Regions from separate parts of the Mesorhizobium sp. M1338 genome, predicted to be linked through region 1. Evidence: predicted binding sites of a transcription regulator. Region 1 holds the regulator's gene; the other holds the start of a gene.
What was found. The regulator PhoB, encoded in region 1, activates phosphate uptake and scavenging genes when phosphate is short. The targets are predictions, from matches to a motif close to TGTCATNNANCTGTCAT.
Positions count from the first base shown of each region.

Region 2: a site for PhoB is predicted at 1,467-1,483, ahead of NKH19_RS25595 (PhoX family protein). Genes of this name have one in related genera too.

Region 1 is NZ_JAMYLL010000003.1:33,243-36,655, forward strand. It holds gene eglC (endo-1,3-1,4-beta-glycanase EglC) at 1-543, opposite strand, end outside; gene phoB (phosphate regulon transcriptional regulator PhoB) at 1,281-1,970, opposite strand; gene phoU (phosphate signaling complex protein PhoU) at 1,990-2,697, opposite strand; gene pstB (phosphate ABC transporter ATP-binding protein PstB) at 2,723-3,413, opposite strand, start outside.
Region 2 is NZ_JAMYLL010000040.1:8,030-11,442, reverse strand. It holds gene NKH19_RS25605 (hypothetical protein) at 12-404, opposite strand; gene NKH19_RS25600 (hypothetical protein) at 786-1,256, opposite strand; gene NKH19_RS25595 (PhoX family protein) at 1,553-3,413, shown strand, end outside.

The DNA of each region.
Region 1 (3,413 bases):
TGATTCCACCTGAACCATCTGTGAACGGACGGCATCGAACGAAGTGAAGTCATAGCCGTTAAGGCGGACCGTATCAGTCGCACCGAAATCGAAGATAAGATCACTTCCATTTCCTTTAGAGATGGCGAAAGTGTCGGCGCCGTCTCCGCCGATCAGGACATCGTCGCCCTTGCCGCCATCCAGCGTCTGATGACCCGACCCGCCCTTGATGATGTTGTCCAACGCATTTCCGAACGCATATCGATTGGCGCCGGTAACGACGAGGTTCTCGAAATTGTCGGGGAGCTTGTAGCTCATCCATGTGTCGATCGTGTCGATTCCTGCCCCAGGATCCTCGACCACCTTATTGTTGGTGGAATAGAGGTGATAGTAGTCGTCGCCGGCGCCACCGTAGATCGTGACCTTGACGCCGGTGTCTCCCCAGAAGGAGTCGTTGCCGGAGGTGCCATGCAGTTCCGGTCCAGACCCAGTGGCCGAGAACCAATGAGTGGAAGCGCCGGTGTAGGGAAGAGGGATGCCTTTGGCGTTTACGACGGTGCTCATCAGAAATCCTTCCTCATGGTATCCGACCTGGTGAAATCATTCGATACGAGTCCCAGCGACTGCTTCCCAAGCAACGTTGCAACGGATGAAATAGTTCCAGGGAATCGTCATCCGATCCGAGATAATATTGACCATTCGGCGCACATACACTGAATAAAGAGAAGGAATCCGTCCTCCGTCAAAAATATAATTTTAATAAAATTCTATATTTATGTGAAAGTCGCGTGCTTTGACGGATATAGATAAATGCATTAGTTCAATCCTCGCTAGAAGGAGCACGATTTGGAGGGCAGAGTTTTACGGGCAAAATGGCGATTATGACCGACTAATCGCGAACCGTTCTTCCCGCGGCCAGCCGGACACAACAGCAGTTTGAGAGATCGCAGAGCAATCGAGTTGTGAAGTGACCGACCAGTTAGCCACGCACAATCAATTCCAGCATGGCTCACTCCGCTGCGGACGTTTCGCTGCGACCGGGCAACGACCGCGAAGGGTCGGTTAAAGATTTCAATCCCGCCTGCTTGAATGTCCGCCATCGCTTTTTGGATGCCAGAAGCCGCCTGTCGCCTTGGCCCAAATGCGGTCATTCGAAAACTGATGGGATGACCGCTCCTGGGCGCCACATGCTCGTTCTCCACCGATGAGACGAATGCAACATTCCACCCTTCGCGGCCGTTGGCGACCGCCTGCTGACCGAGCTTGAACCTGGGTTCCGATTTATCGGGATGGGATGGGAATTAATCTTCCCTGATCGCGTAGCCTGCACCTCGAATGGTGCGGATGACGTCGGGCATGCGGCCGTTGTTGACCGCCTTGCGCAGCCGGCCGACATGCACGTCCACCGTGCGTTCGTCGATGTAGATCGTCTCACCCCAGACATTGTCGAGCAGCTGGCTGCGCGAGAACACGCGGCCGGGATGGCGCATCATGAATTCGAGCAGGCGGAATTCGGTCGGCCCGAGCCGGATCTCGCTCTTCTTGCGATAGACCCGATGCGATTCTCGATCGAGCACGATGTCGCCGACCTTCAGCACGCTGGACAGCACTTCCGGCTTGGCACGGCGCAGCAGCGCCTTGACCCTGGCCATGAACTCCGGCGTCGAGAAAGGCTTGACCAGATAGTCGTCGGCGCCGGTCGAGAGGCCGCGCACGCGGTCGCTCTCCTCGCCGCGCGCGGTCAGCATGATGATCGGCAGCCGCTCGGTCTCGGGGCGCATTCGCAGGCGTCGGCAGAGTTCGATGCCGGAAACCGCCGGCACCATCCAGTCGAGCACCAGAAGGTCAGGCACGTTCTCCTGCAGCCGGATCTCGGCCTCGTCGCCGCGCGTCACCACCTCGACCTGATAGCCCTCGGACTCCAGATTATAACGGAGCAGCACGCCTAGCGGCTCCTCGTCCTCCACCACCATGATGCGTGGCGCGATCATCGGCTGGTCACCCCTGTCGTCATGCCGCCGGCGCGGACATTGTCGTCTCGTCCTGCTTCGGACGATTGGCCGGCAGCTGCGTGCCGGTCAAAACATAATAGGCATTTTCCGCGATGTTGGTGACGTGGTCGCCGATGCGCTCGAGATTCTTGGCGCAGAACAAAAGATGCGTGCACGCGGTGATGTTGCGCGGGTCTTCCATCATATAGGTGAGAAGTTCGCGGAACACGGAGGTGTATTTGACGTCGATGCGTTCGTCGTCGGCACGCAGTTTCGCCAGCGCGGCGGCGTCACGCGCCGCATATTCCTCGATGACGCCCTGCACCTGGATCAGCACCAGTTGTGCCATTCCATCGATCGAGTGCGAAAGGTCGCGCGGCGTAACGCTGAGGCCGACAGTGCCGACGCGCTTGGCGATGTTCTTGGCAAGGTCGCCGATGCGTTCGAGATCGCCGGCCATGCGGATCGAACCGACGACATGGCGCAGATCGTCGGCCATCGGCTGCCGCTTGGCGATCAGCGTGATGGCGCGGTCGTCGAGCTCCCGCTGGCGCGCGTCCATGATCGCGTCGTCGGAGACGACGCGCTGTGCCAAGGCGTTGTCGGAATTCAACAGCGCCTTGGTCGCACCGCCGACCATCGAGCTGGCGAGATCGCCCATGTCGCTGATGAGCTTGCTGATCTGACCGAGATCCTCGTCGAAAGAAGCGACTGTGTGTTCGCTCATGATCCTGTTCCTCGTATGCCTGAGCTCAGCCGAAGCGGCCGGTGATGTAGTCCTGCGTGCGCTTCTCGCGGGGCGACGTGAAGATCTTCTCGGTGCGGTCGAACTCGACCAGCTCGCCCAGATACATGAAGGCCGTCTGCTTCGACACGCGCGCCGCCTGCTGCATGTTGTGGGTGACGATGACGATCGTGTAGTCGGCTTGCAACTCGTCGATCAGCTCCTCGATCTTGGCGGTCGACAGCGGATCGAGCGCCGAGGCGGGCTCGTCGAGCAGGATGACTTCCGGCTTCACCGCCACGGTACGGGCGATGCAGAGCCGCTGCTGCTGGCCGCCTGAGAGGCTGAGGCCGCTGGCGTCGAGCTTGTCCTTGACCTCGGTCCAGAGTGCCGCGCGCTTCAGCGCCTGCTCGACGCGGCCGTCCATCTCGGATTTGCTCAGCTTCTCGTAGAGCCTGATGCCGAAAGCGATGTTTTCATAGATCGACATCGGAAATGGCGTCGGCTTCTGGAACACCATGCCGATCTTGGTGCGCAGCAGGTTGAGGTCCTGCGAGCGGTCAAGAACGTTCTGGCCGTCGAGCAGCACCTGACCGTCGGCCGTCTGCCTGGGATAAAGCTCATAGATGCGGTTGAAGACGCGCAGCAGCGTCGACTTCCCGCAGCCCGAAGGCCCGATGAAGGCGGTGACGCTGCGCTCCGGCAAGGACAGCGTGATG
Region 2 (3,413 bases), on a different contig from region 1:
GTTGGCTAGCTTCACAAGGTCTTGAGACGGCTGACATCGGCCGGCGTGGCCCGGCGGTCGATGATCGTGCGACCGAATGCATCCTCCATCCTGAAACGACCATTCTCGATCTTTTCCGTTATGCCGTCGGGATGCCGGACTGTGATCCTGTTGCCTGTCACGTCGACCTCTTTGACATGGCTCGCGCTATTGTCGTTCTTACCTCTGTTGGCTCCCGACTGGCCGGCATTGCCACTGTTGCCATTCCCGCTGCTGCTGTTGCCGCCATTGCCGCCACCGCTGTTGCCGCCGTTTCCACCGCCGCTGTTGCCACCGCCATTGCCACCCTTTTCTGCCTGTGCGCTGGCGGCGTAAATCCCGGGAACGGAGCCGTCGAAGGCAATCTGATAGGGAGCGATGGTCAACGCCAGCGCAGCCGCGGATTTGAGCGCAAGCCGGCAACAACGGGTCGTGAGCGATCTGTGCATCCTGATCTCCGTCGATTGAGCCCGGCCCGCCCACTCTCAAACGCTGCAGTTGCAACCAACATCGCCGAAAGACGTGGTGCCCGGAAGCGACCTCCGACCGTTGCGGTTGTCTCCTAGGACTTTTGGAAGCGCAAGGTTGGACTAAAGTCCTACACATGTGCTAATAGGTGCCGTATGAACGGCGGCGCGACCGCCGATGGCCATCGGGAAACTGGCTTTCCCGATGCCTGGCGGCGGCAGACGCCGGACATCAAGTCACCTCCGCCGGGGGCGGCGGAGGTGACTTGTGAAGCCGGGCCGCTGCCTGCTGGCCTTGCCTCACAATGCCTGGAGGCGACTGAAATCGCGCGCCGTCGCCGGACGTTCGATGATCGTGCGGCCGAGGGCATCCTTCATCTCGAAACGATCATTCTCGATCTCTTCCGTGGTGCCATCGGGATGCTCGACCTTGATCTTGTCGCCGTCCACCTCGACCTTGTCGCCAGTGGCCGCATTGACATGATGACCGGCTCCGCCGTTGTCGGATCCGGAATTGTCGGTTCCGCCATGGTCGTTGCCGGCGCCATCGCCGCCGCCGCCGGGCCCGGAATTGCCGCTGTTTCCGCTGGCACTTCCACCGCTTCCACCACCGCTGCCATCATGTCCGCCATCCTTGGCATGCGCGGCCGCGGCAACGATGCCAGAAGCGGAGCCATGGAAGGCGGGTTGATAGGGGACGACGGCCAGCGCCAATGCCGATGTCGCTCTCAGAGTCAGCCGGCGATAGCGGGTGGGGATCGATCCGCGCATCCCGGTCCTCCTCTTCATCAGGCCGATGCCGAAATTGGCAAGCGGCCGACCATTGCCGGCATAGCGGCTTTGGCATAGGGGGCCTACGACCGATGCCGCGCCAACAGGGACCTTTGCTTGGCCTGATCGGGGACCTTGGTCCCCACATTGCGCCGTTGCGAAAGGGGTCGGCTGCCGAGATCGTGGAACGCGGTTGAAAGCGGCCTGAGCTGTCACGAAAATGTGATCGACCGGATATAAGGGGTTAAACAGGCAACACGCTCCAGCCATCCCCCAAAGCCAGAGGCAAGCCCCAAATGACCGAACATCGCTCCCCCGACGCCCGATTCCGCACCAGCCTGCTCGAGGAAAACGACGGCCCGGCCACCAACCTCACCGACAACCGCACCATGGGCGAGGTCATCGCCGCGCGGTTCTCGCGCCGTGGCTTCCTCAAGGGCTCGCTGGCCGTCTCGGCCATCGCCGCCACCGTCAGCCCACTGGCGCTTATCAGCGCCGACGAAGCCCGGGCTGCGGAAGGCTCGGCCTTCGCGTTCGACGAGTTGGAGGCCGGCATCGACGACAAGCACCATGTCGCGCCCGGCTACGACGCCGATGTGCTGTTGCGCTGGGGCGATCCGCTGTTTGCCGATTCGCCGGAGTTCGACCCGGCGAAACAGTCGGCGCAGGCTCAGGCGAAGCAGTTCGGCTACAACAACGACTATGTCGGCTACATCGCCATCGACGGTTCGGCCGAACATGGCCTGCTGGTCGTCAACCACGAATACACCAACCCGCATCTCATGTTCCCGGGCATCGTCAAGATCGTCGAAAAGGATGGCAAGAAGTCGGCCGAAGTCGCACCGCTCTCGAAGGAGCAGGTCGATGTCGAGATGGCTGCCCATGGCGGCACCATCGTCGAGATCCGCAAGGTCTCGGGCAAATGGCAGGTGGTGCGCGACGGAAAGCTCAACCGCCGCATCACCTCCAACACCGAAATGGCGTTGTCCGGTCCGGTCGCCGGCCACGACCGCGTCAAGACCAATGCCGACCCGTCCGGCGCCAAGGTTTTCGGCACGCTCAACAATTGCGCCGGCGGCGTCACGCCCTGGGGCAGCTATGTGATGGCCGAGGAGAACATCCACGGCTATTTCTCCGGCGACCTGCCGGAGGGCCACAAGGAGGCCGCCAACTACAAGCGCCTGGGCATTCCCGAAGGCGCGTATGAATGGGCCGCGCATTACGATCGTTTCGACCTCGCCAAGGAGCCCAATGAGGCCAACCGCTTCGGATGGATCGTCGAGGTCGATGTCAACGACCCGACCTCGACGCCGAGGAAGCGCACCGCCATGGGCCGCTTCAAGCACGAGGGCGCCGAATCGATCGTCGCCAAGGACGGCCGCGTCGTCTTCTATCTCGGCGACGACGAGCGCTTCGATTATGTCTACAAATTCGTCACCAAGGCGGCGTTCAATCCGAACGACCATGCCGCCAACAAGGACCTTCTCGACGACGGCACGCTGCATGTCGCGAAGTTCGCCGACGACGGTTCGGTCGAATGGCTGCCGATCGTCTTCGGCCAGGGGCCGCTGACGACCGAAAACGGCTTTGCCAGCCAGGCCGACGTGCTGATCGAAACACGCCGCGCCGCCGACCTGCTCGGCGCCACCAAGATGGACCGCCCCGAAGACATCCAGCCCAATGCCGTCAACGGCAAGGTCTATGTCATGCTGACCAACAATTCGAAGCGCAAGGCAGACCAGGTCGATGCCGCCAACCCGCGCGCCGAAAACGCCTTCGGCCACATCATCGAAATATCGGAGGATGGCGGCGATTTCGCCGCTGCCAAGGGCAAGTGGGAAGTGCTGCTGAAATGCGGCGATCCCACCGTGGCCGATGTCGGCGCCACCTTCTCGACGGCGACGACGGCCAATGGCTGGTTCGGCATGCCCGACAATTGCGCGGTCGATTCGGCCGGTCGCCTGTGGGTGGCCACCGACGGCCAGGGCCCGAAAGCCACCGGCCGCACCGACGGCCTGTGGGCGGTGGACACCGAAGGGTCGGCGCGGGCGACCTCGAAACTGTTCTTCCGCGTGCCGATCGGCGCCGAAATGTGCGGTCCGCTGTTCGCACCGGACGATCAGACCGCCTTCGTCGCCGTCCAGCATCCGGGCGATG